DNA from 2 places in the Vibrio neonatus genome. Region 2 is predicted to be linked to the other one. Evidence: predicted binding sites of a transcription regulator. Region 2 holds the regulator's gene; the other holds the start of a gene.
The links. The regulator MetJ, encoded in region 2, represses methionine synthesis genes. The targets are predictions, from matches to a motif close to TTAGACNTNTANANGTCTAA.
Positions count from the first base shown of each region.

Region 1: a site for MetJ is predicted at 8,621-8,640, ahead of metH (methionine synthase). Genes of this name have one in related genera too.

Region 1 is NZ_AP024885.1:2,416,325-2,432,108, forward strand. It holds gene uvrA (excinuclease ABC subunit UvrA) at 1-262, shown strand, start outside; gene OCU38_RS11210 (PglL family O-oligosaccharyltransferase) at 281-2,050, shown strand; gene OCU38_RS11215 (pyridoxal-phosphate-dependent aminotransferase family protein) at 2,079-3,188, opposite strand; gene lysC (lysine-sensitive aspartokinase 3) at 3,464-4,816, shown strand; gene metH (methionine synthase) at 4,892-8,560, opposite strand; gene OCU38_RS11230 (cation:proton antiporter) at 8,745-10,043, shown strand; gene metA (homoserine O-acetyltransferase MetA) at 10,114-11,055, opposite strand; gene OCU38_RS11240 (hypothetical protein) at 11,153-11,695, opposite strand; tRNA gene OCU38_RS11245 (tRNA-Asp) at 11,817-11,893, opposite strand; rRNA gene rrf (5S ribosomal RNA) at 11,978-12,093, opposite strand; rRNA gene OCU38_RS11255 (23S ribosomal RNA) at 12,222-15,109, opposite strand; tRNA gene OCU38_RS11260 (tRNA-Ala) at 15,441-15,516, opposite strand; tRNA gene OCU38_RS11265 (tRNA-Ile) at 15,605-15,681, opposite strand; rRNA gene OCU38_RS11270 (16S ribosomal RNA) at 15,781-15,784, opposite strand, start outside.
Region 2 is NZ_AP024885.1:168,222-184,005, reverse strand. It holds gene OCU38_RS00865 (argininosuccinate synthase) at 1-86, opposite strand, end outside; gene argB (acetylglutamate kinase) at 164-946, opposite strand; gene argC (N-acetyl-gamma-glutamyl-phosphate reductase) at 969-1,988, opposite strand; gene argE (acetylornithine deacetylase) at 2,120-3,277, shown strand; gene ppc (phosphoenolpyruvate carboxylase) at 3,464-6,094, shown strand; gene OCU38_RS00840 (PadR family transcriptional regulator) at 6,581-7,111, shown strand; gene metF (methylenetetrahydrofolate reductase) at 7,273-8,157, opposite strand; gene OCU38_RS00830 (bifunctional aspartate kinase/homoserine dehydrogenase II) at 8,329-10,737, opposite strand; gene OCU38_RS00825 (O-succinylhomoserine (thiol)-lyase) at 10,740-11,903, opposite strand; gene metJ (met regulon transcriptional regulator MetJ) at 12,094-12,411, shown strand; gene OCU38_RS00815 (malic enzyme-like NAD(P)-binding protein) at 12,523-13,785, opposite strand; gene rpmE (50S ribosomal protein L31) at 13,999-14,217, opposite strand; gene priA (primosomal protein N') at 14,518-15,784, shown strand, end outside.

The DNA of each region.
Region 1 (15,784 bases), 500 kb from region 2:
TTTGGATGAACCTACCACAGGATTGCACTTTCATGATATACAACAGTTACTTACTGTTTTACATCGCCTGCGCGATCACGGTAATACAGTAGTGGTTATCGAACACAACCTTGATGTGATAAAAACCGCAGACTGGATTGTCGATCTTGGCCCTGAAGGGGGACAAGGTGGTGGTGAAATTGTCGCAACCGGTACACCAGAGCAAGTAGCGAAAGTAAAAGGCTCACATACCGCTCACTTTTTAAAGCCTATGCTTAAATAACAACAAAGGACGCAACCAATGGCAACCCTGTTAACTACAGGTACATTACTTGAAAAAAAGACTCCTAAAGTACCGTTTAACAGGCGTTTTCTGCTGTTTATGGGGATTATCTTCCTCATCGCGACCCACTTCTTCTCCCCCAACCCTGGGGGAGCAGGATTAGCGCTATCTTTTAATCCTCCAGTGTGGGCGTTTTTGAGTATTGCACTTGGTATTGCCATGTATCAAACCGCCAATAATCGCGCCATCAAATACTCAAAAATGACCGTGGCTCTGTTTATCAGCTGTTTGTTGATGACCTTGCCCGTACTATTACCCAATGCCAATGTTGAGATTGTACTGCCAAGGTTAATCGGATTATGGGCCGGCTTTTTTCTGTTCCTATCTTTTCAGCAATTTAGATTTAGTAATGAAGAAAAGCAGCGACTACTGTGGTTTATTTTATTTTCGGTCGCCATTGAAGCGCTATTTGGTTGGGTGCAATACACATTACTGTCACCGGGTAATCCATTTGGATACGACACACTTAGAAATCGTCCTTATGGCATCTTTCAGCAACCTAATGTCATGGCTAGCTTCTTAGCCACAGGACTGGTGCTTTCTGGGTACTTACTCGCAAGACAGCCTCACGACAAATACTTAAAGTGGCGACAAAAAATCTCCTTCTTGTATGCCATTCCGCTACTGACAATCCCTTTATTGGTGGTGCTAGCTTCTAGAACCGGTTGGCTAGGCGCTATCATTGCGGTTGCTATGGTCTCGCCTTATCTGTATCGCTTTGCCTTGCGCTCACGAGCCATCATTTGGTCTGCTGCGGTTTTGATTGGACTCGCTATTGGTGTCGGCTTGACCTTCACGGGCAGCAGTCAGTCATTAATCAGCCAAAAAGCCGACCTAGAAAGTGCACGTGCTTATACCTTCCCGCAGGGGATTGATATGATTATCGAACGCCCTATTTCAGGTTATGGCTACGGAAAATTTGAATCGGCTTATATTGTCTATACCGCAAGACAGCACCAAATAAACCCTGACTATCCTGCTGGTTTACCTTCGATGGACCATCCGCACAATGAACTACTGATGTGGGGAATTGAAGGAGGCATAATACCTTTAGTCGGGATATTTCTGGCAATGGGGTTTGTGCTATACCGCTTGTATATGGTCAGGCATGGCACTCGCGTTGGCATCTTGGCACTCTTCATACCGATAGTGCTACATACGCAATTAGAATACCCCTTCTATCACTCTGCTATCCACTGGGTATCATTTATTGTTCTGCTGTATTGGGTCGATCAACGTACTGCACGTTATCGTCCACAAAGCTTTGGCCGCATGAGTAAAATGTTCCTACGCAGTGCCAGTTTGATATTACCTATATTAACCTGCGTCTACATGGTGACAGCGCTACAGACCAATTATGTTCTGACTCAATTTGAACATTCTAAGCCTAAAAATCCAGATATCTTAGATAGGGTGACAAACCCAATAGCATGGAAAGATCGTTACGAATGGGATATTAACAGCACCTTGTTAAACATCGGCATTGCCACCGATCAAAAGCAACATATTCAAGCCTATGTTGATTGGTCACTCCCGTTTATAAAAGACAAGCCACGCCCTGCGCTATACAAAAACTTAATACTGGCGTATTTAGCTCTAGACCAACAGCAGATGGCGAATGCAATTCGCAGTGAAGCGGAGTTTTTATTCCCTAAGGTGGACTTTAGCACTGTATCGTTACAGAGAATTAAGGTGAGTAAGGCGCAACCTACCACCAGCGACGAGTAATCCCTCACTGGTGGTTTAGCTCTCGTGGTTATAACACCTCTTTAAGTGCCTGCAAGCAAAGTGCGACATTTTCCTTGCGGGCGCCATAGCCCATCAAACCGATGCGCCATGCTTTTCCTGCTAAGTCTCCAAGCCCCGCGCCAATTTCCAGATTGTACTCATTCAATAGGCGTTGACGCACAGCGCCATCATCAACACCTTCTGGAATATAAATTGCGTTTAATTGTGGCAATCGATATTGCTCATCCACTACAAATCGAATACCCAGCTCAGATAACCCTTGTTTTAATATTTGATGAGCATCGGCATGACGTTGCCACGCTTGCTGTAACCCTTCCTCTTTTAATAACAATAAGGATTCATGCAGCGCGTACAAGCTATTCACTGGCGCTGTATGGTGGTACGCACGTTTACCTGCGCCACTCCAATACCCTAGCACTAAACTTTGATCTAAGAACCAGCTTTGTACTGGGTGAGTTCTCGATTCAATTTTTGCTAGCGCTTTTTCTGAAAAGGTCAAAGGGGACAATCCCGGAGTACAAGATAAGCATTTCTGGCTCCCTGAATACACTGCATCCAACTGCCATTCGTCAACTAATAGTGGTACGCCGCCTAGCGAAGTGACGGCATCAACAATCACCAGCATGTCTTTCTCTTTGGCTATTTTTGACAATGCTTGCGCGTCACTCAGAGCACCGGTTGATGTTTCGGCGTGCACAAACGCAACCGCTACCGCGTCAGGGTGTTCAGCAACAGCGCTTGCCAATTTAGTCGCTGATACCGGTGCGCCCCATTCATCGTCCACCACAACCGCAATACCACCACAACGCTCTACATTTTGTCGCATTCGTTCGCCAAACACACCATTGCGGCAAACAATCACCTTCTCTCCCGGTTCAACAAGGTTGACAAAACACGCTTCCATCCCTGCACTGCCCGGCGCCGAAATCGCGATGGTAAATTCATTTTCGGTTTGGAAGGCATATTTTAGTAGCGATTTAAGCTCATCCATCATGCCGATAAACAAAGGATCTAAATGTCCAATAGTTGGACGCGACAATGCTTGTAATACTTGAGGGTAAATATCTGAAGGACCAGGGCCAAGTAGAGTTCGTTTAGGAGGATTGAAGCTGCGCATAGTAAAGCCTTAATTTTAAATGAGAATAAACAGCTTATTGCATAAAAAACCAGCGTCAATAAGCAAAGCTCAGAAGTATGCGGTAGGTAAAAAAGCCAAGATCGGGATTAAGATATTGACATAATTTATACAAACCAGTTCAATGAAGAGAAGAGATAAATACCTCAGGGCAAGCTCTTATTATCAAATGTGTGATTAATAAAACGCATTTGAATCTCATACTGTTAACTCAGTATGGGTATTTGCACATTCTAAAGGACTAATGGAGAGATACAGTGAGCGCAATTAACGTTGCTAAATTTGGTGGCACCAGTGTGGCAAACTTCGAGGCGATGAGCCGATGTGTGACTATTGTAGAAAACAACCCTCAAACTAAACTGGTTGTAATTAGCGCCTGCTCTGGCGTAACCAATATTTTAGTTGAGCTTGCGAATGGTGTTACAGAACAAACCAAACGCGAACAACTTCTACAAACGTTAGTTGATATTCACTTCTCAATTATCAATCAGTTAAAACACCCAGAAAAAATCAACAATGAAATCAATGAAATACTGACCAAGATTTCTCAGTGTGCTGAAAGAGCGGTGAATGAACCGAGTGAACAACTCACCGACCAATTGGTCTCTTGTGGCGAGCTAATGTCGACGCATATCCTGTGTCAGTTAATGTGCGAAAAAGGCCACAATGCACAACGCTTTGATATCCGTACGGTAATGAAAACCACATCGGTATTTGGTAACGCTGAACCTCTACTGGATGAAATTAGTATTGCCGTACAAACGCACCTCGCGCCACTTTGCAAAGAGTCGATTGTTGTAACTCAAGGCTTTATTGGTTCAGACCTTAATAATAAAACTACAACTCTAGGCCGTGGCGGCAGTGACTATAGTGCTGCTCTTATTGCTGAAGCTATTTCAGCCTCTGGACTGGAAATTTGGACTGACGTACCTGGCATTTATACCACTGACCCACGTATTGCGCCGCAAGCGCATCCAATTAAAGAAATCAGTTTTGCTGAAGCGTCAGAAATGGCCAATTTTGGTGCTAAGATCTTACACCCATCCACTCTAGTACCTGCATTGAGACACAAGATTCCTGTGTTCGTAGGTTCTTCCAAAGAGCCTCAGCTAGGCGGAACTTGGGTTAAGCAAGAAGTCGAAAGCGCACCACTATTTAGAGCGGTGACACTGCGTGGTAATCAAACCATGATCACTTTAAAAAGCCTAAATATGTTCCAAGCCAGTGGCTTCTTAGCCAAAGTATTTACCATACTGGCGCAACATAAAGTCTCGGTTGATCTTATTACCACTTCAGAGATCAGTGTGTCATTGACTCTCGATCATACCAACACTCAAGGCGGCTCACCTAAACTGCCACCAGCGGCTCAACAAGAACTGGAAAAACTCTGTTCTGTGGTGGTTGAACATAATCTGAGTCTTGTGGCACTTATTGGTAACGAGATGGGACAAGCTAAAGGTGCGGCGAAGCAAATTTTTGGTACGCTGGAAGATTACAATCTACGTATGATCTGTTACGGCGCAAGTTGCCATAACCTGTGTTTCTTGCTGCATGAGTCTTATGCACGTAACGCAGTGCAGCACTTACATAGAGAGCTGTTTGAAGGCTAATGCTTGAAAGCTAGTTAAGCGAATAACGAACTATAAAAAATGGGGCTCTTTAGCCCCATTTTTGTTGTTTACTTGCTAGTTGTTCAGGTTTGGACCTAACCACTTCTCAGCTTCTAACCACTCCCAACCTTTACGCTCGGCATAGTCTTTGGCTTGATCTTCTTGGATCTGCGCAATCGCAAAGAAACGACTGTCAGGATGAGAGAAATACCAACCTGAAACAGAAGCACCCGGCCACATGGCGTAGCTGGTCGTGAGCGACATACCAATACGCTCTTCAACCTGCATTAAATCCCACAGAGGGCCTTTCTCTGTATGTTCAGGACATGCAGGATAACCCGGTGCAGGACGAATGCCTTGATACTTTTCACGAATAAGATCATCGTTACTCAATTGCTCATCAGGGCTGTATCCCCAAATTTTAGTACGCACTTCTTGGTGTAGATATTCTGCAAATGCTTCTGCTAAACGGTCGGCCACAGCTTGAATCATGATGGCATTATAATCATCACCCGCAGCTTTATAGTTATCCGCCAGTTCACGCTCACCAATGCCACCGGTCACAGCAAACGCACCAACCCAGTCTTTTACCCCACTCTCTTTCGGAGCAATATAGTCACTCAAACAGTAGTTAAATCCTTTCGGTTTTTTGGTTTGCTGACGAAGGTGACACAAGGTTTTAGCCACTGTAGTACGAGACTCATCGGTATAAACTTCAATATCATCACCCACGCTATTGGCAGGGAATAATTGACAAATACCATTGGCTTTTAGCAGACCTTCTCGCTCCACTCTATCTAATAGATCATTGGCATCTTTAAACAAACGACGAGCTTCTTCACCTACTTCTTCATGATCGAGAATGGCAGGGTATTTACCCATCAATGTCCAAGTCATAAAGAAAGGAGTCCAGTCGATATATTCACGTAACACCGACACGCTCATATCTTTAAGGATGACAGGCTCTAACTGCTTAGGCGCAGGAGGAACATAAGACGACCAATCAATATCGACCTTATTTTCACGCGCTTTTGCGATTGTGGTTGGCGCTGTCTTAGGACGCTTTCTCGCATGTTGGTCACGAACACGTTCGTAATCCAAATCCAATTTTTCAATAAATGCTGGTTTCAGCTGATCAGACAATAATGCAGAACAGACACCCACCGCACGAGAAGCGTTGTTCACGTATACCACAGGCTCAGAATAGTTTTGTTCAATCTTCACCGCGGTATGCGCTTTAGAGGTGGTTGCGCCACCAATCAGTAGCGGCAGTTTAAACCCTTGGCGCTCCATCTCTTTGGCTACGTATACCATCTCATCTAATGATGGCGTGATAAGCCCAGAGAGACCGATAATATCAACGTTTTCTTCTTTGGCGACCTTCAAGATTTTATCACAAGGCACCATTACCCCAAGATCGATGATCTCGTAGTTATTACACTGCAGTACTACGCCAACAATGTTTTTACCAATATCGTGCACGTCACCTTTAACGGTGGCTAATAGTATTTTACCGTTGGTTTGACCGACTTCTTTGAGTGCATCGATAAACGGTTCTAAGTGACCAACAGCTTGCTTCATTACACGAGCAGATTTTACAACCTGAGGTAAGAACATCTTACCCTCACCAAACAAGTCACCGACGACGTTCATGCCATCCATTAGAGGGCCTTCAATCACCTCTAGTGGTTTACTGGCTTTAACTCGCGCCTCTTCTGTGTCTTCAATAATAAATTCAGTGATGCCTTTAACCAGCGCATGTTCAAGGCGTTTTTCAACTGGCCAGCCACGCCATTCTAGCGCCGTACCATCATCTTTAGGTCCAACACCGTTTTCACGGTATTCATCCGCAATATCAAGCAATCGTTCAGTACCATCTGGACGACGGTTAAGAACAACGTCTTCTACCGCTTCACGCAGTTTATCTGGAACGTTATCGTAAACCTCTAGCTGACCTGCGTTTACGATACCCATATCCATACCGTTCTTGAAACAGTGGTATAGGAAAACCGCATGGATGGCTTCACGCACGTAGTTGTTACCACGGAAAGAGAAGGAAACGTTAGACACCCCTCCCGAAATCATCGCATGCGGAAGCGTACGCTTAATATCGGCGACCGCTTCGATAAAGTCGACCGCATAGTTATTGTGCTCATCAATGCCGGTTGCTACCGCAAAGATATTGGGGTCAAAAATGATGTCTTCAGCAGGGAAGCCAACTTCATCAACCAAAATATTGTAGGCATTAGTACAAATCTCGACTTTACGCTCGCGTGTATCGGCTTGGCCTACTTCATCGAAAGCCATCACGATAACCGCTGCGCCATAACGACGAATCAGCTTAGCTTGAGCAACAAATTTTTCTTTGCCTTCCTTCATAGAGATTGAGTTCACAATCCCCTTGCCTTGAATACATTTTAGACCGGCTTCGATAACCTCCCACTTAGAGGAGTCGACCATGATAGGCACTTTAGAAATTTCGGGTTCTGACGCACAAAGATTCAAGAAGCGAACCATACAGGCTTCAGCATCAAGCATCCCTTCATCCATATTGATATCGATGATCTGAGCGCCGTTTTCTACCTGCTGACGAGCAACATCTAACGCTTCTTCATAAAGCTCTTCTCTTATTAGACGTTTGAAGCGAGCGGAACCGGTAACGTTGGTTCGTTCACCAACGTTCATAAACAGTGATTCTTTTTCTATAGAGAGCGGTTCTAAACCAGATAAGCGACAAGCAGGTTTGATATCAGGCAGTGCGCGAGGAGCCGCTTTTTCTACGGCGTCTGCCATAGCTCTAATGTGCTCTGGCGTAGTACCACAACAGCCACCAACAAGGTTTAGAAATCCTGAATCAGCCCATTCTTGAATGTGCTCTGCCATATCTTCAGCAGAAAGATCGTACTCACCAAAGGCATTCGGTAGACCGGCATTCGGGTGAACCGATACAAAAGTTTCTGAAATGCGAGACAGCTCTTCCACATACGGGCGAAGCTCATCTGGGCCTAATGCACAGTTCAAACCAAAAGAAATCGGGTTTACATGACGTAGAGAGTTATAAAACGCTTCCGTTGTTTGTCCTGAAAGGGTACGACCTGAGGCATCGGTAATAGTCCCTGAGATCATCACAGGCAATGTCTGGCCGATTTCATCAAATACAGTTTCAACAGCAAAGGCACACGCTTTGGCATTGAGAGTATCGAAGACGGTTTCGATAAGAATAAGGTCTGAGCCACCTTTGATTAACGCTAAAGTAGATTCTTTATAAGCGATAACCAACTCATCAAAGCTCACATTACGAAAGCCTGGATCGTTAACATCTGGAGAGATAGAACAAGTTCGGTTAGTTGGACCTAAAACACCCGCTACATACCTAGGTCGATGAGGCGTCTTTTTCGTCCATTCGTCTGCTGCTTCACGAGCCAGTTTTGCCGCCACATAGTTAATTTCTTCACTCAACTCCTCCATATCGTAATCCGCCATCGCAATGGTGGTTGAGTTGAAGGTGTTCGTTTCTAGAATATCCGCGCCGGCTTCTAAATAATCACTGTGGATCTGCTTAATCAACTGCGGCTGAGACAGAACAAGTAAGTCATTATTTCCTTTTAAATCGCAATGCCAATCGGCAAAGCGTTCACCCCGATAGTCTTCTTCTTCTAGTTTCAGGTTTTGGATCATGGTGCCCATGCCACCATCGATCAAAAGAATATGCTTCTTTAATTGGGCTTCTATCTGTTCTCTCATACTGCATCCTGCTCAGACGTGCTATTACTAACTTATTAATAACATCCTATCACAGAAAAATTAGATTTCTAGACGTCTAAAGTATGCATATTAACGCTATGATGCACTAGTAAGATGAGTTTTATTTGATATCACTATTAATTTGTCTCACAGTGTTGGGACTTGCGAAACTTAGGAGAAAGGAATGGACGCCTACCATACGCTATCTTTTTTAGCTGCTGGCGCGGTATTTATCGCATTTATAAACAGCAAAATTGGGAAGATGCAAACCACGATAGCCATTACCGCTGGGGCGATGTTGCTTTCGTTGGCGCTTATCATTGCAGGTCAAGCTGGATGGTTTAAGTTATCCCACGTAGCCCGAGAAACTATCGCATCGATTAATTTCGAAGACTTCCTGCTAAAAGGAATCCTTGGCTTTCTGCTCTTCGCTGGCGGTTTAGGTATTCAACTTAATCATTTAAAAGATCAAAAATGGGAAATTTCGTTTCTAGCGTTAGCCGCTACATTGTTTTCCACTTTTGCGATTGGATTTTCTTTACACGCTATCTTTGCTTTAATCGGTTTTAACTTTGACCTGATTTATTGTTTGCTCTTTGGCGCACTGATCTCGCCAACCGATCCAATTGCGGTATTAGCCATCGTAAAGAAGTTACAAGCCCCGACGCGTATTTCTACGCAAATAGAAGGCGAATCACTGTTTAATGATGGCTTTGGCTTAGTCATATTTGTCACTATTTTTAGTATTGCTTTTGGTAGCGACACCCCTACGTTTAGTTCTGTTTCGGTTCTATTCCTCCAAGAAGCGATTGGTGGTATTGCCTACGGTTTTGTTTTAGGCCTTGTATTCCATAAGCTCATCAGCTTAACCGATGACCATTCAATGGAACTACTACTGACTCTAATCATACCGTCCGCTGGATATGCATTGGCTGAATCACTGGGAGTATCCGGCCCGCTGTCTATGGTGGTATCGGGAATTATCATTGGTAACTGGACTCGTAAATCCGGTTTTACCGAAGAGAGTCATCGTCACTTAGACCACTTCTGGGAATTGATTGATGAGTTTTTAAATGGGGTGCTCTTCCTGCTTATCGGTATGTCGATGTTGCTGTTTGAGTTCCATAAAGAAGATTGGATCATGATGATTGTAGCTGTACCACTGGTGTTATTAGTACGCTACATCAGCATTAAGCTCTCTTATACCTGCTTTAGTCGTTTTAGAGACTACAACCCTATGTCTGTGAAAATTCTCACTTGGGGCGGTTTAAGAGGTGGGTTGGCACTGGCAATGGCACTATCAATACCCGCAGGGATTATGGTAATCCCTGAGAAAAATATCGACGTAAAAGAGATCATTATCGTGATGACCTATGCGGCTGTGATGTTCTCGATTCTAGTACAAGGGATGACGATTACACCATTGATCGAAAAGGCTAAACGTTTAGAGCCTGCCGCTACACAAGAAAACGAAAGTAAATAATTTTCCCATCAAATAGACAAAAGGCATACCACTCAAAGGTATGCCTTTTTGTTTTTAACTAAGCCTATATCTATTCGTCGATAGTAAAGTTCTTCTCTGAGAACTTATCCAAATCATAAGGCGTCTGCTGGTACACACAGTAATTAAGCCAGTTACTAAATAATAAATGTCCGTGACTACGCCAAGTAGCATGTGGGTCATTGCTAGGATCATCATCAGGATAGTAATTTACTGGGATTTGTGGCTCCATGCCTTCGCCACAATCTCGAACATACTCAGTATGCAGCGTGTGTGACTCATACTCAGGATGTCCCGTCACAAATACATTACGCTTGTCTTGCGTTGCTGCTAAATAGACTCCAGCTTCTTTAGAGGTGGCTAGAATGTCTAAGTCTGTATTCTCTGCTAGATAATCAGATGAAAAGTCAGCATAACGAGAGTGAGGTGCTAAGAAGCAATCATCAAAGCCTCTTAATAGTGGATGGTAAGCATTGTGCGTCTCATGGCTGTATACGCCTGATAGCTTTTCTTTACGTGTTCTTTTAGGTAAGTCATAGAGCAGCTTTAATCCTGCTTGTGCAGCCCAGCACACATACAAGGTTGAAGTAACGTGCTCTTTTGCCCAAGACATGATGGTTTTGAGGTGATCCCAGTAGAATACATCCTCAAACTGAACTAAACCTAATGGCGCGCCAGTGATGATAAGCCCATCGAAGTTGCGCTCTTTAACCGCTTCAAATTGTCGATAGAAGTTATCTAAATGCTCTGTTGGAGTGTTTCTACTCGGTCTGTTATCGATACGAAGTAATTCAATATCAACCTGCAGTGGGCTATTCGATAGTAGACGTAAAAACTGGGTTTCAGTCTCTATTTTCTTTGGCATCAGATTTAAGATCAGTACGCGCAATGGACGAATCATTTGCGTCGATGCACGAGTTTCTGACATGACAAAGATGCTTTCGCCTCTGAGTATATCTGTTGCAGGTAATTGATCGGGAACTCGAATAGGCAAAACTTAACTCCTCTAAGCATCTAGACGTCTATACGTTTCTACATTTAGACTACTGCAATATAGAGGAGGTGTCGAGTACGAATATGCAATCTAAGTGTTAATCACGTGACCACTGATACTCAGAAGGTTGCCCGAGCTGTTCAAAGTACTGCGAATGTAGTTGTTTAAATTGATCTTTTTTAATATCAGCAATATTCCACTCAGCAAAATCAATGCTTAATTTTTGCCCATCAAAATCAATGATCGCATTGTTCAAATGAGAAGTTACTACGCTAAAGATCATCTCATTACGATCTTTACAGTTAAACGTAATGGTTTGAATTGGCTTTTGATTCAGTTGTAGCTGCCCTTGTTTCGAGTCAGAACAAGTCTGGAAGCTTGCGAGATGCAATACCAACTTATTGTTCATAGTGGTATACACAGAGACCTCTGTGGAGGGAAATAAATAGACTTTACGCAACAGTAATTGATGAGTGTCACTGGTACGGGCTATCTGTACACCGCTATTTATAAGAGGGAAACCAAGCCACTGCCAGTCATAGCCTTTATCTTTATAAGTGAGTAAGCCAAACAAACTAGCAAAGGCAACTAAAGAACAAATAGAAAATAAAAGGACGACTAATATAAATAACTTTTTCATCGATTTAGATAACCATTTATTTCTTCTTAATTATGATTAAAGAATACCATCAAAGAGAAGAGTTGATGAAATACTATAGACGAAAAAAAGCCCTAGCATTTCTGCTAGGGCTTCTTATTAGTGGCGGAGTGGACGGGACTCGAACCCGCGACCCCCGGCGTGACAGGCCGGTATTCTAACCAACTGAACTACCACTCCGCACCAATTTGTTACTAAACAAGGTCTTATAAATGCCTTATCCAGTTTTTGTCTCTAGATATAAAATCTAAAAACTTAATTAAAGCCTGGCGATGTCCTACTCTCACATGGGGAAGCCCCACACTACCATCGGCGCTATTGTGTTTCACTTCTGAGTTCGGCATGGAATCAGGTGGGTCCACAATGCTATGGTCGCCAAGCAAATTTTGCTTTACTTTCAGCTTTTTAAAAAAGCTAAAGGTAAAATAATCTAGAAAGCTGTATTTAAAAGTCTCTGTCACACATTCAAAGTTCTTACTTCGAGTCCACAAAACCCCTTGGGTGTTGTATGGTTAAGCCTCACGGGCAATTAGTACAGGTTAGCTCAATGCCTCACAGCACTTACACACCCTGCCTATCAACGTTCTAGTCTCGAACAACCCTTTAGGACACTTAAAGTGCCAGGGAAGACTCATCTCAGGGCTCGCTTCGCGCTTAGATGCTTTCAGCGCTTATCGATTCCGAACTTAGCTACCGGGCAATGCCATTGGCATGACAACCCGAACACCAGAGGTTCGTCCACTCCGGTCCTCTCGTACTAGGAGCAGCCCCCTTCAATCTTCCAACGCCCACGGCAGATAGGGACCGAACTGTCTCACGACGTTCTAAACCCAGCTCGCGTACCACTTTAAATGGCGAACAGCCATACCCTTGGGACCGACTTCAGCCCCAGGATGTGATGAGCCGACATCGAGGTGCCAAACACCGCCGTCGATATGAACTCTTGGGCGGTATCAGCCTGTTATCCCCGGAGTACCTTTTATCCGTTGAGCGATGGCCCTTCCATTCAGAACCACCGGATCACTATGACCTGCTTTCGCACCTGCTCGAATTGTCATTCTCGCAGTCAAGCGGGCTTATGCCATTGCACTAACCACACGATGTCCAACCGTGTTTAGCCCACCTTCGTGCTCCTCCGTTACTCTTTGGGAGGAGACCGCCCCAGTCAAACTACCCACCAGGCACTGTCCGCAATCCCGATTAGGGACCTACGTTAGAACATCAAGCATACAAGGGTGGTATTTCAAGATTGCCTCCACAAACACTGGCGTGCTTGTTTCAAAGGCTCCCACCTATCCTACACATGTAGGGTCAATGTTCAGTGCCAAGCTGTAGTAAAGGTTCACGGGGTCTTTCCGTCTAGCCGCGGGTACACTGCATCTTCACAGCGATTTCAATTTCACTGAGTCTCGGGTGGAGACAGCGTGGCCATCATTACGCCATTCGTGCAGGTCGGAACTTACCCGACAAGGAATTTCGCTACCTTAGGACCGTTATAGTTACGGCCGCCGTTTACCGGGGCTTCGATCAAGAGCTTCGACCTAAGTCTAACCCCATCAATTAACCTTCCGGCACCGGGCAGGCGTCACACCGTATACGTCATCTTACGATTTTGCACAGTGCTGTGTTTTTAATAAACAGTTGCAGCCACCTGGTATCTGCGACTCCTAGTAGCTCCATCCGCAAGGGACTTCACCGCCAAGAGCGTACCTTCTCCCGAAGTTACGGTACCATTTTGCCTAGTTCCTTCACCCGAGTTCTCTCAAGCGCCTTGGTATTCTCTACCCGACCACCTGTGTCGGTTTGGAGTACGATTCCTTATAATCTGAAGCTTAGAGGCTTTTCCTGGAAGCATGGCATCAATGACTTCACTGCACGTAGCAGCTCGACATCGTATCTCAGCGTTAAGAAAGTCCGGATTTACCTAAACTTTCCGCCTACATACTTGAACCTGGACAACCATCGCCAGGCCCACCTAGCCTTCTCCGTCCCCCCATCGCAATTATAAGAAGTACGGGAATATTAACCCGTTTCCCATCGACTACGCCTTTCGGCCTCGCCTTAGGGGTCGACTTACCCTGCCCCGATTAACGTTGGACAGGAACCCTTGGTCTTCCGGCGTGGGGGTTTTTCACCCCCATTATCGTTACTCATGTCAGCATTCGCACTTCTGATACGTCCAGCAGCCCTTACAGACCACCTTCAACCGCTTACAGAACGCTCCCCTACCCCGCACACAAAGTGTGCAGCCGCAGCTTCGGTGTATAGCTTAGCCCCGTTACATCTTCCGCGCAGGCCGACTCGACCAGTGAGCTATTACGCTTTCTTTAAATGATGGCTGCTTCTAAGCCAACATCCTGGCTGTCTAAGCCTTCCCACATCGTTTCCCACTTAGCTATACTTTGGGACCTTAGCTGGCGGTCTGGGTTGTTTCCCTCTCCACGACGGACGTTAGCACCCGCCGTGTGTCTCCCGGATAGTACTCAATGGTATTCGGAGTTTGCAAAGGGTTGGTAAGTCGGGATGACCCCCTAGCCTTAACAGTGCTCTACCCCCATTGGTATTCGTCCGAGGCGCTACCTAAATAGCTTTCGGGGAGAACCAGCTATCTCCAGGTTTGATTGGCCTTTCACCCCTAGCCACAAGTCATCCGCTAATTTTTCAACATTAGTCGGTTCGGTCCTCCAGTTGATGTTACTCAACCTTCAACCTGCCCATGGCTAGATCACCTGGTTTCGGGTCTAATTCTAGCAACTCGACGCCCAGTTAAGACTCGGTTTCCCTACGGCTCCCCTATTCGGTTAACCTTGCTACTAAAATTAAGTCGCTGACCCATTATACAAAAGGTACGCAGTCACTCTCGAAGAGCTCCTACTGCTTGTACGTACACGGTTTCAGGTTCTATTTCACTCCCCTCACAGGGGTTCTTTTCGCCTTTCCCTCACGGTACTGGTTCACTATCGGTCAGTCAGTAGTATTTAGCCTTGGAGGATGGTCCCCCCATGTTCAAACAGGATATCACGTGTCCCGCCTTACTCGATTTCACTCAAAACGACATGTCGACTACGGGGCTATCACCCTTTATTGCGGCACTTTCCAGAGCCTTCGTCTGTGTCATTAAAAGCTTAAGGGCTAATCCAATTTCGCTCGCCGCTACTTTCGGAATCTCGGTTGATTTCTCTTCCTCCGGGTACTTAGATGTTTCAGTTCCCCGGGTTTGCCTCATTAACCTATGTATTCAGTTAATGATACGTGCTTATGCACGTGGGTTTCCCCATTCAGAAATCCCAGACTCAAATGGTTATTACTACCTAATCTGGGCTTATCGCAAGTTATTACGTCTTTCATCGCCTCTGACTGCCAAGGCATCCACCGTGTACGCTTAGTCACTTAACCATACAACCCCAAAGGGTCTTGCTTAACGCAATACGTTTGCTACAACGTAGTATGACGTTTCCAAGGTGCGTTATCTCTTTATTATGAGCGAGATAACATTCGATTTTGCCGGACTCAAATTTGAATAACATCAGGCAATGATGTTATTCCCAAGAACACTTGAATGTGTGTTGGTACCTACATCATAAAGATATAGAATTTGAGAACTTTTAAATTTGATAAGTAATAAATCAATTACTTATCGTCAGCTTTCCAAATTGTTAAAGAGCATGATTATTTCCTAAACGGAAATACCATTTTTAAAGATTCTACTTTCAAGAACACTTAAAGATGGTGGAGCTATGCGGGATCGAACCGCAGACCTCCTGCGTGCAAGGCAGGCGCTCTCCCAGCTGAGCTATAGCCCCATCTTGGTATTTTTTCTTAGACAAGGCAGATTGTGAGGCCGTGTACATCAGTACACAACGAAGAATCTAACGCAGTATAAGGAAAAATTGGTGGGTCTGAGTGGACTTGAACCACCGACCTCCCGCTTATCAGGCGAGCGCTCTAACCAGCTGAGCTACAGACCCAATTTTTCACAAAACAACTAAAAGCTGTTTCGTAAAATACTCTCTTACTTTCTAAACCATATCAATCTGTGTGGACACTCATCGTGAGTAATCATCGTATAAG
Region 2 (15,784 bases):
TTTTCTTTTAGCCAAGGGATAATAACTGATGTATCTAGGCCACCAGAGTAGGCTACAACAACCTTGTTTACTTTAACTTTGCTCATACTAAATTCTCCGATAAATAGGAACGTTGCTTGTGGAACATTCCTAATAATTGTTATTTACTAAATGTAATTGCCTACTATTCAGGCTGAAAAAGGGTGCCAACATTTTGTCCGGCAAACAGTTGTTCTAATTTTTCTGGGTAGCGCCAAGAAGCGACTTGGATAGGTCGACCTAAATCGCTAGCCGCTTGCAGTGCAGCTTGAACCTTGACGATCATTCCATCAGTGATCACTTGCCCATGAATTAATTCATCCGCATGAGATTTATCTAAACTCTCAAGTAGATGTCCTTTGCCATCCAGTACACCACTCACATCAGATAGCAATGCCAATTCCGCATCCAAAGCACCCGCAACGGCTACGGCGGCTTGGTCGGCATTAACATTCATCATTTGCCCAGCTGTTGTTAAACCAATTGAGCTAATGATCGGTAATGTGTTGGTTGCCAAAATGGCTTGTAATAAACTTGCGTCACCAGGCGTTGCTTTACCAACTGCGCCCAATTCTGGATCAAGTTGTTCGATATGACACAATCCGCCATCGGCAAGACATAAGCCTGCGGTTTTTAAACCCGCTTTAATCGCTTCGCCTTGTAGCATTTTGTTGGCTGTGCCCGCTAGTGCGCCTGTAATTAGAGGGATCTGCTCTTGTGGAGTCACACGCAGTCCATCTTTTTTAGTGGAAGTAAGCTGTAAGCTATTTAGCAATTCATCCACTAAATAACCGCCCCCATGTACCACAACAATTGAGCGTTGAGATTGTTGAGATGTTTGCTCAATCGCCTTAAATAACTTAGACAAGGTTTCGCTGCATTCAAGTGCTGCTCCACCTAATTTAATCACTAACGGTAATGTGCTCATAAATGACTTCCTTTGCGACGACTTAAAACAACGCTGTTGTTTCAGGGAATTGATTACGAATATTCAAACATTGCATTGCTTGCGCAGATGCCCCTTTCAATAGGTTATCAATCGCAGAAACGACGATAAGATGTTGACCTTGTACTTTCCAACCAATATCGCAGAATGGTGTGTATTCCACGTCTTGTATTTTAGGCATATCTTGATGCTTTAGCCTTACTAACTCAGCGTCGTTGTAGGCTGCAATAAAGGTTTGCTCTACTTGTTCTGCGCTCACGTTGTCAGCTAGCTTGAGGGTAATTGTTGCTAAAATACCGCGTTTAAAATTACCTAGGTGAGGAGTAAAGATCACCTCTTGTCCTAAATGATTAGCAATTTCAGGTTGATGACGGTGAGTAAATACACCATACGCCTGTAAGCTCACTTCGCAAAAGCTATTGGTTTTGCTGGCTTTGATACCTGCGCCAGAAACGCCACTCACTGCATTGATAACCGGCCATTGCTTGCTATCTAATAAACCCGCTTCAATAATTGGCTTAATCGCCAATTGCGACGCAGTTGGGTAACATCCTGCTACAGCCACTAGGTCAGTTTGTGCAATCTGCTCTTTATTCCATTCTGCTAGGCCATACACGGCTTGTTCAAGTTCTGCTAAATGTTCGTGCTCAAAACCGTAGTATTGAGTGTAGAAATCATCGCCTTGCACTCGGTATGCACCAGACAAGTCAAACACCTGACAATGATGGCTTAGAAATACTGGCGCTAAGTCGTGACTCACTTGGTGAGCAGTAGCAAGGAAAACAATATCAGCCTGCTGAGCGACCGCATCCACATCGTTAAGTGGTAGCAGTGGCATATCAATTTTACCAAGTAACTTGCCATGTAACTGACTAATAGGCTTATTTGCGTCTAGACTGTTGGCTGAAACATACAAACCTGATAGCGTGAGACTAGGATGTTTAAGTACCATATTGGCAAGTTCAGCGCCGGTATAACCGCTAGCTCCAATAATCGCTACTTTAAGTTGTTTTTCGTTAATCATCAGCCGACTCTATAAAATTGATTATTAATGTAACTAAAAAGGCTTATTTTGCTTTTTTATTCATTCTTTGTGACTTAGTATGTGTTTTAACCTTTCATTAGTTATCTGTCAATAGTGGATGCAAAGATAATATGCCTATACCTAAATTTGTTGATATTTATCAAGGCTTGATAAGTACTTCTTCCATCAGCTCTACCGACCCAAAATGGGACCAGGGAAACGCGCAAGTTATTGCCAAACTTGCCACTTGGTTTGAAGACCTTGGTTTTACCGTAACTACAGAAGAAGTTGAGCCCGGAAAATTAAACCTAATGGCGCAATTGGGCAATGGTGAAGGTGGACTGTTACTTGCGGGACACACGGATACTGTTCCCTTTGATCAAGGTCGTTGGAATTTTGACCCTCATCAGTTAACTCTGTCAGATAATCGCTATTACGGTTTAGGCACTGCGGATATGAAAGGCTTCTTTGCTTTTATCTTAGATGCAGTAAAACAAATGCAAAAAAACGGCACTGATTGGAGCACGCAAAACAAGCCTTTGTATGTTCTTGCCACTTGTGATGAAGAAACCACCATGCTCGGTGCTAAGCATTTTGCCAAAGAAGCTCCCTTTAAGCCTGACTACTGCATTATTGGTGAGCCCACCAATTTAGTGCCGATACGTGGCCACAAAGGACACATGGCAAACGCTATTCGTATTACCGGCAAATCAGGGCACTCATCAGATCCTGCGCTAGGGATAAATGCTATAGAAATCATGCATGAAGTGATGTATTCGTTGATGCACCTAAAACAACAGCTGATCAAAGACTACCACCATCCTGGGTTTGCCATCCCTAGCCCAACTATGAATTTGGGGCACATTCACGGTGGTGACAGTGCCAACCGTATTTGTGGCTGTTGTGAATTGCATTATGATCTTAGACCGCTTCCAGGGTTAAGCCTTGAGAGCCTAGATCAGTTGCTGCACGAGCATCTACAGACCGTGATGCAAAAGTGGCCCGGACGAATTGAAGTCAAACCACTGCATCCGCCAATTCCAGGTTATGAATGTCATGCCGATCACCACTTTGTGCAAGAGATGCAACTCATCTGCGATACGGAATCACAAACGGTCAACTACTGTACAGAAGCGCCTTATTTACAAGAGTTATGCCCGACTTTGGTGATGGGACCGGGCTCTATTGACCAAGCGCATCAGCCGGATGAATTTTTAAGTCTAGATTTTATTAATCCAACAATTAATATTTTACAAAAATCGATTAACCAATACTGTTTTGCGAGCTAATTTCAACGATTAGTGAAATTAAGTTTCAACATCCAAATTGTTAGAGTCAGCTATTATGATTCAAATCAATTCAAACGTTGGTTTTTCAATCAAATTTGTTCAAAGTTTGACTCTTACCCCTTTTCTTGGATAGATTGGATCTTAACTCAAGGAAAGGTGTGTAATTTAATTACGAGGCTCAATGAAATGAATAAGAAATATTCTGCACTTACCAGTAACGTGAAGATGCTTGGTAATCTACTTGGCAGAACCATTAAAGACGCCCATGGAGAGGAGATTTTTAATAAAGTTGAAACTCTTCGTAAGTTGTCTAAGTCGGCTCGTAGCGGTCATCAAGAAGATAGAGAGGCTCTCATCCATGAGATTGAGAACCTGCCGGACGAGCAATTTATCCCAGTCGCTCGCGCATTCAATCAATTTTTGAATCTGACTAATATAGCCGATCAATACCATACAATTTCTCGTCATTGCGAAGAGCATGTTTGCGAACCTGATGTACTTCAGACTCTCTTTAGTAAACTTCATTCTAAAGAGATTTCTAAAAAAGAAGCATCGGACGCAATCAAGAACCTCAATATTGAATTAGTGCTAACTGCGCACCCTACCGAAATCTCTCGTCGTACCATGATCAACAAGCTACTTAAGATAAACGATTGTTTATCTAAACTAGAGCTTAGCGATATTGGTCACTCAGAACGAATTAAAACAGAGCGCCGTCTAGAGCAACTTATCGCTCAAAGCTGGCACTCAGATGTTATCCGTCAGCAACGCCCTACTCCTCTTGATGAGGCTAAATGGGGTTTTGCCGTTGTTGAAAACTCGCTTTGGGAAGCAGTACCTGATTTCTTGCGTGAGTTAGACGAACGAGTATCGACTCACCTAGATGAGCCTCTACCTATCGATGCTCGCCCAGTGCATTTCTCTTCTTGGATGGGTGGTGACCGCGACGGTAACCCGTTTGTCACTCATAACATTACTCAAGAAGTATTGTGGTTATCTCGCTGGAAAGCCGCTGACCTATATTACACCGATATCGAAGAGCTAATCACTGAGCTATCAATGATCGAGTGTAATGCAGCCGTACGTGAACTTGCGGGTGATAGTCACGAACCGTATCGTGGCATCCTAAAAGAAATGCGCACTCTGCTTAACAATACGCGCAAATCGATTTCAGCAAGACTGGCTGGCGATATTATTCCAAATGTCAGCATCTTAGAAACGGCTGAGCAACTATGGCACCCACTACATACCATCTACACCTCTCTACATGAGTGCGGTATGGGTGTGATTGCTGAAGGCTCACTGCTTGATACGCTTCGCCGCATTAAATGTTTTGGTGTGCACCTTGTTCGACTAGACATTCGCCAAGAGAGCACCGAGCACTCGAAAGCTTTGTCTGAAGTAACACGTTTCTTAGGTCTAGGTGATTACGACCAGTGGAGTGAACAAGATAAAGTTGCATTCCTAGTTAAAGAGCTTAGCGATAATCGACCTCTTATCCCACACAACTGGGAACCATCACCAATGGTTAAAGAGGTGATTGAAACCTGTAAGACTGTTGCTGCTCACCCTAAAGAAGCTTTTGGTTCTTATGTTATTTCAATGGCACGTACAGCGTCTGATGTACTTGCTGTTCACTTATTGCTACGTGAAGCGGGCTGTAAATTCCGTTTAGGCGTTTGTCCATTATTTGAAACTCTAGAAGATTTAAATAACTCAGAAGCCGTCATGCAACAGCTGTATAGCATTGATTGGTATCGCGGATTTATCCAAGGCGAACAGATGGTCATGATTGGCTACTCTGACTCAGCAAAAGATGCTGGCGTAATGTCTGCAGGCTGGGCGCAATACGACGCAATGGATAAGCTAGTTAAAGTCTCTGAAGCAGAAAATATCGACCTGACCTTGTTCCATGGTCGTGGCGGTACTATCGGCCGTGGTGGCGCTCCTGCACACGCAGCATTGTTGTCTCAACCACCAAAAAGCTTGAAAGGTGGCCTACGTGTTACTGAGCAAGGTGAGATGATTCGCTTTAAACTTGGTCTACCACAAGTGGCAGTCAACAGCCTGAACTTGTACGCTAGCGCCATTTTAGAAGCTAACCTGCTTCCGCCTCCAGAGCCAAAACAAGATTGGCGTGACCTTATGGAAGTGCTATCACAGGTTTCTTGTGAGTCTTACCGTAATGTCGTACGCGGTGAAGCGGACTTTGTTCCTTACTTCCGCGCGGCTACACCTGAGCTTGAGCTAGGCAAACTGCCGCTAGGCTCTCGTCCTTCGAAGCGTAACCCGAAAGGTGGCGTAGAAAGCCTACGTGCTATCCCATGGATCTTCTCATGGAGCCAAAACCGTCTGGTGCTTCCTGCTTGGCTTGGCGCGGGTGAAGCGATTCAATACTCAATTGACCAAGGTCATCTAGAATTACTAGAAGAGATGTGTCGTGAATGGCCGTTCTTCTCTACCCGCTTAGGTATGTTAGAAATGGTGTACTACAAGTGCAGCATGGATATCTCTAAACTGTACGACGAGAAGCTTACAGACCCATCACTATGGCGTTTAGGTGAGAACCTTCGTGGACAACTACAAAAAGATATCCAAACGGTTCTAAAAGTAGAGAACAACGAGAACCTAATGCAAAGTGACCCATGGGGTCTAGAGTCCATACGTCTACGCAACATCTATGTTGATCCATTGAACATGTTGCAAGTAGAGCTTCTAAAGCGTACTAGACAAAAAGAAGAGAATAACCCTGAACTGGAAGAAGCTCTGATGATTACCATTGCTGGTATTGCAGCAGGAATGCGTAACACAGGTTAAGCTCGACAAGCGTCTATCATGCTTAGCATTCAAGCCCTAGCTCATTGAGCTGGGGCTTTTTTGTATCCTTAGCTTATCTCACGGTATCCTTGGCTTATCTCACGCAAAAATATAAAACAGTGATAGATCCGGCATTTTACCCAACCGATAACAGCACTTGTTAGGCTTTTTGAGCAAGTTGGCAATATGAGACAAAAAGCAGTAAACATGTTTTTGTAATACTTATTTTTCGTTAATCTAACGCCAAAAAATGATAGTAAACTGTTAGCTTATAGGTAGGGGATCTTGGGTTTCACAATAAAAATAACGAGACACAATATTCCCTATTTATTGGACATAATAAAATAAATTATGGTCGGGTGAGAATGGCTTAAAAGGTAATACATGCACTCATGAACTTCTTGAGTGGCTCGCACTCTTCAATGATGACCAACTAGAGTCTGAACTGTGCGTTGTTTTTTATATGCAGTAATTTGGAAGAACAACATGTCATTACCACACGTTATATTGACCGTACTAAGCACAAAAGATGCTACCGGTTACGACATTACAAAAGAGTTTTCTTATAGCATTGGCTACTTTTGGAAAGCAAGCCACCAACAGGTTTACCGTGAGTTAAATAAACTGGCAGAAAACGAGCTCGTTACTTGTCAGCTATTCCCTCAATCAGGCAAGCCTGATAAAAAGATTTACTCAATCACAGAGCGCGGCCGTGAGGCACTGGCTAAATGGTTTGAACAACCTATTTCGCACCCAACAGTGAGAGATGAGTTTGCAGCTAAACTTTATGCATGTGAAGTTCAGCCTGCTGAAGGTTTTTCTGACCAACTGCAACTTGCACTAAGCGATTCACGTAAACTGGTTCAGTTTTACAAAGAAATCGAAGATACGCATTACGCTGATACACGCATTTTGAGCCACAAAGAAAAAATTGAGCGACTAACCTTACGTCGTAATCTTTTGACTCGCGAAGCTTGGAATGAGTGGGCGGAAGAAGTGTTACGCGAGATTGCTTAACAGAAAAACAAAAGGACCTAGCTTTTTATGCACTGGGTCCTTTGTTTTATTTGGCTTAGAGAACAATATCAACGCTGGTTAAATTCTTATTAACCGTATCCCTATCTAGCAATACTTTTCCGTAAATTCACTCTCTCTACCAATGTATTCTCAGATGAGAACTATGGGCGAACACCTAATGTGTGGCACAAAGCGTACGTCATTTCTGCACGGTTCAAAGTATAGAAGTGGAAATCCTTTACCCCTTCACGACTTAAAATACGCACCATATCAATAGCCTGACTGGCACCGACTAGTTGGCGTGTCAAAGGATCATCATCCAACCCTTCAAACTGTTTTGCCATCCATCCCGGTACTTTCACGTTATTCATCGCTGCAAAGCGAGACGCTTGCTTGAAATTAGACACTGGCAAAATACCCGGAATAATTTCGACATCGATACCCGTTGCCGCACAGCGGTCACGGAAGCGAAGGTAGCTTTCAACATCAAAGAAAAACTGCGTGATAGCGCGGTTTGCGCCCGCATCAACTTTACGTTTTAGGTTTAATAAATCAGATTGCGCACTTTTCGCTTCTGGGTGTACTTCAGGAAAAGCGGCTACCGAGATATCAAAGTCATGGCGAGATTTTAGTAACTCAACTAAATCAGAAGCGTACATATCTGGCGTACCACCGTTTGGCGGAATGTCACCACGCAGTGCCACAATGCTCTCGATGCCATTCTTCCAATAATCATCGGCAATGGTGATCAGTTCATCACGAGAAGCATCGATACAAGTTAAATGCGGCGCCGCAATTAGGTTGGTTTGGCTTTTGATTTCTTTGATGATTGAGTGAGTACGATCTCGCTCACCTGAGTTAGCACCGTAGGTCACAGAGACGAATTTAGGCTTTAACGTTTTTAAGCGATGTACAGAGTTCCAAAGGGTCTCCTCCATTTTTTCACTGCTAGGAGGGAAGAACTCGAAAGAGACATTGATATTATCAGAAAGCTCAGCGACGTTTTGATTGAGTGCATCAATGTGGCTTGCGTGTGTGTAACCCATATTTCTTCTCCCTGTGCATCAGCACAATCACATAGTTTTGAACGTTTAGACGTCTATATGTCTAGATAATGTAAATTTATGAGAGGGATGTCAACAAAAATTCGTACAAAAGTTGAGTCTTTTTAGATAAGAAGCATCCAACGCGGACACGTTGGATGCTTTAGATAAGAATTATAATAGACTAGATAAGCGATTAAGATCAGACTGCAAGGCGCCTGCCGTGACTTCTCGACCCGCACCAGGGCCACGTATAACCAATGGGTTATCTTTGTACCACTTACTCTCAATAGCAAAAATATTGTCACAAGGCAGTAAGTTAGCCAAAGAGTGGTGCGCTTCAAGCGCCTCTACGCCCACTGTCGCCTCTCCTTCTTTTGAAAGACGTGCAATGTATCGTAAAACCTTTCCTTCGCTTTGTGCTTTATCTAAGCGCTCTGCTAGCGCTTCGTTCAACACGTTAGCCTGCTGGAAGAATTCATCCACAGATAAAGCCAATAAACCCTCGGGAACTAAAGATTCAACCTTCACCCCTTCAGGTTCCAGTTCTAAACCTGATTCACGTGCCAAAATCACTAATTTACGCATCACATCGGTGCCGTCTAAATCGGCTCTAGGATCAGGCTCTGTTAGCCCTTGTTGCCAAGCTAGGTCAACCAACTCACTAAATGGAATAGAGCCATCATACTGTTGGAACAGCCATGACAAGGTGCCTGAGAAGATTCCAGAGAGTGCTACGATTTCATCACCGCTTTCTCGCAGGTCTCTCACTGTGTGGTTTACCGGCAAGCCAGCACCCACAGTGGCGTTATACAGCCAGTGACGCCCTGTTTTAGCAAATACATCCTGCACCTGATGGTAAAACTCACTTGGCGCAGAACCTGCCAGCTTATTTGCTGAGATTAAGTGCATGCCATGTTCAGCAAACTCTAGGTAGCGATCAGACACCTGCTGACTAGCCGTTACATCCAATACGATGATTTCATCAAAGCTTGATTGACGCTTGATTAGCGGTAGCCAATCTTCTTCGTTACTAACCGCATTATCAGCGAACTGGCTGTTTACCTTGCTGGCATCTATGCCATTTTCATCAAACCAATAACTCTGGCTCGCAATTACCCCGATAAGGTCAAAGCTCATGCCGCGACGCTTTTCTAGCTGGTCTTTTTGCGTAGCAAATAGCTCCAACCAATTCGAACCAATATTACCTTTACCACACAACACAATGCCGACACGCTTTTGCGCTTGGAACAGCTGGTTATGCAGCACTTTAAGCAGTGACGGAATTGCGCTGGTTCTTACTATGGCAACAATGCTCAACTCAGATTCGGTTTCAAACATGAACTCAACATTGACGCTTTTCAGTGTTTGGTAAAAACCAAAACAATGATTAGCATTGTTAGTCACACCAGCTCCTACCGCAGCCAGCATGGATAAATCGTTTTTCACGGCCACGGATACATCAAAGTTTGCCGCTTCAATGCAGGCTAAGGCACCAGCCAATAGTTCACTGGTATAAGCCAAACGTAAGCAGTGTTTATCTGATTGTGACTCATAGGCCAGTGGCGCAAGCTGTGCTTTATTCAGCAGAGCTAACACTTGTGGCTCTAAACTTTCAAAATCATGTGCAGAGCTTAAAGTCAGCTCAATCAAGTTCACATCATCTAATGAGGTCACTATTTTAGCGCCTCGACCAGAAGCTAATACACGTTCGATACGCGTTGAACCTGACTCTGGTTGATGACTGCAACGCAACTCTAAGTCCATAGCACTTTGGGCGACGGGCTGTAGTGTACGGCTGTGCAGTACAGGAGCGGCAAGACGCGCCAATTCACTGGCTTCATCAAGACGAAGCAGTGGCAGTAAGCAAGCATCTTCAACAATGCGCGGGTCTGCGCTATATACGCCTGCAACATCACTCCAAATGGTAACTTTAGCCACTTCGGCCAGAGCACCGACTATGGTCGCCGAATAATCCGAACCATTACGTCCAAGAAGTACTGTCTCTCCTTGTTGGTTATGTGCCATAAAACCAGTAATCACTAAGCGTTTTTGAGGATGCTGAGCTAACACTGATTTCAATAGTGGCCAAGAAAGGTTGCGATCGATTTCTGGCTGAGTGCCTGCTTCTGCACGTAAGAAGTCGCGAGAATCAAGAGCTGCACTTGGCATATCTCTATCACAAAGCACCGCACTAAGGAGGCGAGATGACCACACTTCACCATGACCTAATACCGCTGATTTTTGTGGCTCGCTTAACGGAGCATTTAAGGCACTTAATGCGGTAAACTCTCGGTTAAGTTGCTCTTGCAAAGCCGTCGCCGTTTGTTGAGGAAGCAAGTCGCTAATCAATTGATTCTGATAGCTTCTTAGCTCAAGTAAAATCTCATGCGCAATACGTCCATCTTTTTCTAAAGCCGCTAACCAGCGCAACAAATTGTTGGTCGTTGAACCGGCAGCAGAAACAATCACTAAATCACTCGCGTTGGAGTACTCCGCCAAAATATTGGCTACGCGATCAAAGCATTCTGCATTTGCCAGACTACTACCACCAAACTTATGCAGTTGCGTTGCGTTGTTCATAATTAACCCTCGACCGAATCAAATGCTTGGGCAAGATCATCAATAAGATCGTCACTATCTTCTAGCCCAACAGACAGACGTAATAAGAAATTAGACACACCAGCCTCAGCCAATGCTTTTTCACCCATAGCTCTATGAGTCATAGTCGCAGGGTGACAAATCAAGCTCTCAACCCCACCCAATGATTCTGCCAAAGAGAATAGTTTTAAACTGTTAATAAAGGTTTTTAGCTGCTCTAAATCGCCATCAAACTCAAAGCTAAGCATGCTGCCAAAACCTGACTGCTGACGCTTAGCAATGTCATGGCCTGGATGATCTGGCAAGCTTGGGTGATAAATAGTTTTCACACGCTTTTGAGATTGTAGGAAGTTTAAAATAACTTGTGAGCTTTCTTCATGCACGCGCATACGTGCACCTAAAGTGCGAATGCCGCGCAGTGTCATGTAGCTATCAAAAGGTGTACCCGTCGCACCAATACAGTTGCCCCACCAGCCAAGTTCTTCAGCATGCTGTTCGGTTTTAGTGATCACTACTCCGCCAATCACATCTGAATGACCATTAATGTATTTAGTGGTGGAGTGGATAACAAAATCAGCACCCAGCTCTAGTGGTCTTTGGTAAATTGGGGTTAGAAATGTATTGTCGACGCCCACTAACGCACCCACAGCCGCCGCTTGCTGACACACTTTCTCTATATCCACTACTCGCACCAATGGGTTCGATGGCGTTTCAATAAGAATCAGTTTTGGCTTTTTGGCAATCGCTGCAGCAAGGGCTTGATCATCTGATTGATCGACAAACTCGACTTTAAAGTCACCTTTTTGCGCACGAGTGTTAAATAAACGGTAAGTACCGCCATAACAATCGTGAGGCGCAATAATTAAATCGTCTGGGCTTAAAAATGCCGAAACCCATAAATTAAGTGCTGATGTACCACAGTTGGTAACAACAGCGCCTTTACCTGACTCCAACTCAAACAGTGCCGTCTCTAAAAGCCCACGATTGGGGTTTCCAGAGCGGGTGTAATCATACTTTGGTACATCTCCAAATGAAGGAAAACCATAGTTTGTGGACAGGTAAATAGGGGGAACAACAGCATGGTGCTGGGTATCAGACTCTATACCGGTGCGTACGGCAATGGTCGATGACTTATGTTTACTGCTCATTTTCTTGTCCTTCCTTTGGCAGTGACTGGTGGAGTTTGTAACCAATCAAATTAATCTGAATCTAATACTAGATTACCGTGATCAGTATTAGACTTCAACACATCTAGACGTCTAAATGCCTTTACATATAGCAGTAAATATCGCTAGAATTGGAAATTAACTTCTTAAAACTAAGTAATAAAGGTTTCCAATGGCAGACTGGAATGGCGAATACATCAGCCCATATGCTGAACACGGTAAAAAAAGCACTCAAGTCAAAAAGATCACTGTGTCTATTCCACTTAAGGTTCTCAAAATTCTAACTGATGAGCGAACACGTCGTCAGGTAAACAACCTCCGCCATGCAACCAACAGTGAGCTTTTATGTGAAGCTTTCTTACACGCTTATACTGGCCAACCACTCCCTACCGACGAAGATCTGCGAAAAGATTGCCCAGATGAAATTCCAACTGAAGCAAAAAAAATTATGTCTGATCTCGGTATTGAATTAGAAGTCTTCGACGACTAACACTAGTACTAAATTAGCACAACGCTCAGATTTAACTCATAAAAAAAGGGGCTAGAGTGATCACACTCTAGCCCCTTTTTCACTTTCGGTTATTAACCCTGCATTCTGCTATTAGCTCTGCATATAGTTTTCTGGAAGCTCTATGCGAGCAACGCCAGAAGCAACCGCAGCTTCTGCTACCGCTCTTGCTACGCGAGGCAACAAGCGTGGGTCCATTGGTTTAGGGATAATATAGCCATTACCAAACTCTAATGATGTTACTCCAGCCGCCTTCATCACTTCTTCTGGCACTGGCTCTTTTGCTAACTGGCGAATCGCTTCCACCGCCGCTAATTTCATTTCAATATTAATCTCGCTGGCTCTCACATCTAAAGCGCCACGGAAGATAAATGGGAAACAAATAACGTTGTTCACTTGGTTTGGATAATCAGAACGTCCCGTGCCCATAATCAAATCACTACGCACTTCATGAGCACGCTCTGGTTTAATTTCAGGATCAGGGTTAGAACAGGCAAACACCACGGGTTTGTCCGCCATCAAGGCCAATGCCTCTGGTGACAGCAAGTTAGGGCCAGACACACCAAGGAACAGATCCGCGCCTTCAATCACATCTTCTAGGGTACGTTTGTCGGTATTGTTGGCAAACAGCTGTTTGTATTCGTTAAGATCGTCACGGCGAGTATGAATAACGCCTTTACGATCTAGCATGTAGATTTTTTCACGCTGTGCGCCACATTTAATGAGTAGCTCCATACACGCAACTGCTGCAGCACCAGCGCCTAAACATACGATAGTAGAGTCACACAGTTGTTTTCCTTGTAGCTCTATCGCGTTAAGCATGCCGGCAGCGGTCACAATCGCGGTGCCGTGCTGATCATCGTGAAATACCGGCACATCACATCGTTCGATAAGACGACTTTCAATCTCAAAACAATCTGGCGCTTTAATATCTTCTAGGTTAATTCCGCCAAAAGTATCGGCAATCGCCGCCACGGTATCGATGAACTCATCAATAGTGCGGTGCTTTACTTCAATATCAATAGAGTCCAAACCGGCAAAGCGTTTAAACAATAACGCTTTACCTTCCATAACCGGCTTAGAAGCCATTGGCCCTAAGTTACCTAACCCCAAGATAGCCGTGCCGTTTGAAATAACCGCAACCATATTCCCTTTGGCTGTGTACTTGTAAACATTATCAGCATTTTGGGCGATTTCACGTACTGGCTCTGCAACACCTGGGCTATACGCTAGCGCAAGATCATGAACTGAATCAGCAGGGGTCGTTAATTCAACAGCTATTTTTCCTGGTTTAGGAAACTCGTGGTAATCGAGAGCTTGTTGGCGGAAATCATTTATTGGTTGGTCATCTGACATCAAAGAGCATCCCTTCGTGGATATTAGGAGAAAGTAAATAATTTTTGATTGTAAATAAAAAACAGGCAATGTACTACAAAGTAACCAGTGTAAAAAAGACAATAGCTTAGATTGCAGGATAAAAATGAAGGTAAATAGGCAGGAAAGTCACTTTGTTATGGGATCAAAAAAGGCCGCCTAGGCGACCTTTTTTCTGTATCTTTACGACTAAGATTATTTCTTAGAAGAAAGAGCACCGAAACGCTTGTTAAAGCGATCAACACGGCCGCCAGTATCAACGATACGTTGCTTACCAGTGTAGAACGGGTGACATTTGTCACATACGTCTAGGTGGATAGATTCTTTAGCTAGAGTTGAGTTGAACTCAAAAGTATTTCCGCAAGAGCAGTTAGCTGTTACAGATTTGTATTCAGGATGGATACCTGGTTTCATGGGAAAACCTCATTTATAGGCCGCGTCGCTATCCAAATCTAAGGTTGGACACCACACGTAGTTTCTAACAGTGACACCGCGTAATACAGCATCTTCAAGGCGCAGTATAGTAATGAATTAGTCTTTAAGGATCAACTGATTTGTCCCTTTTTTCGCCACATTCACCATAATATTCCTATATATAGCCATATGCGAGACAACACTTGGCTAGGAGGTCAATATTTTTCATCATCTCCTTGCCCTTTTTCTAGTATCATCATCTGTGTAATTATCTGATTGCAGAAACATCAAAGAGATCCCATGCGCCCAACAATTGCTAGAGTTGCCCTGCCCGTACCTCTAGATAAAGAATTTGAATACCTCATCCCGTCACACTTATTTCCTGTTGTGGGTGTGCGTGTATGGGTGCCGTTTGGGCCAAATAAGCGACTTGGCGTTATCACTGCCCTCACCCATCAATCAGAATACGATATCAATAAGCTCAAGCCTTTAATGACAGTGCTTGATGTTGAGCCTATATGGCCAGATAAACTTTATAAACTGATTCATTGGGCTAGCCGATTTTACCAATATCCACTCGGTGAAACATTAAATGGGGCTATGCCTGGCGCTCTGCGCAAAGGTAAACCAGCACATAAGCAGCCACAGAAAATATGGCAACTCACCGATGCTGGTCGTAACCAGTTAATGCAGGGCTTTGGACGAGCAGTTCAGCAAGCTAAAGTGATGCATGCTTTGCAATATGGGGCACTGGCTCAACATGAACTTGCCACTTTAGATATCTCTAGCTCTGTTTTAAAAACTTTAGAGCAGAAACAATGGGTAGTTTGCTCAGAAAGTATTGAAATCAATGACCAGTGGCCAGCTGAGCTCATTAATGAAGACGACAAGCGTCAACTCAACCATGAACAAATGCTGGCCGTAGTCACAGTCAACCACATTGAAGGTTATGAATGTGCGCTTCTTGATGGAGTTACAGGTTCAGGTAAAACCGAGGTTTATCTTCAACTTATAGAGTCGGTCATCCAGCAGGGTAAGCAAGCGTTAGTCTTAGTTCCCGAAATAGGCTTAACGCCACAAACCATCAACCGATTTAAACGACGCTTTAACGTGCCTATTGAGACCATTCACTCAGGTCTTAATGACAGTGAACGCCTAAATGCATGGCTGGCCGCCAAAAATAAAGAATGCGGCATCCTGATTGGTACTCGCTCGGCATTACTGACCCCCTTTGCCAACCTTGGCATTGTCATTGTCGATGAAGAGCATGACTCTTCTTATAAACAGCAAGATAGCCTACGCTATCACGCTAGAGACATCGCAATAATGCGCGCCCACTCAGAAAGCGTGCCGGTTGTTTTAGGCTCGGCCACACCATCTCTAGAAACCTTAAATAATGCCCTTTCAGGAAAATACCTGCATCTTAAACTGACTGAACGTGCTGGCGGCGCTAGCCCGACCAAAAACAGCGTGATTGATGTAAAAGGCTTATATCTAGAAAGTGGTTTGAGCGCGCCGCTGATTGCGCAAATGCGTAAACACCTGCAACAAGGCAATCAGGTGATGC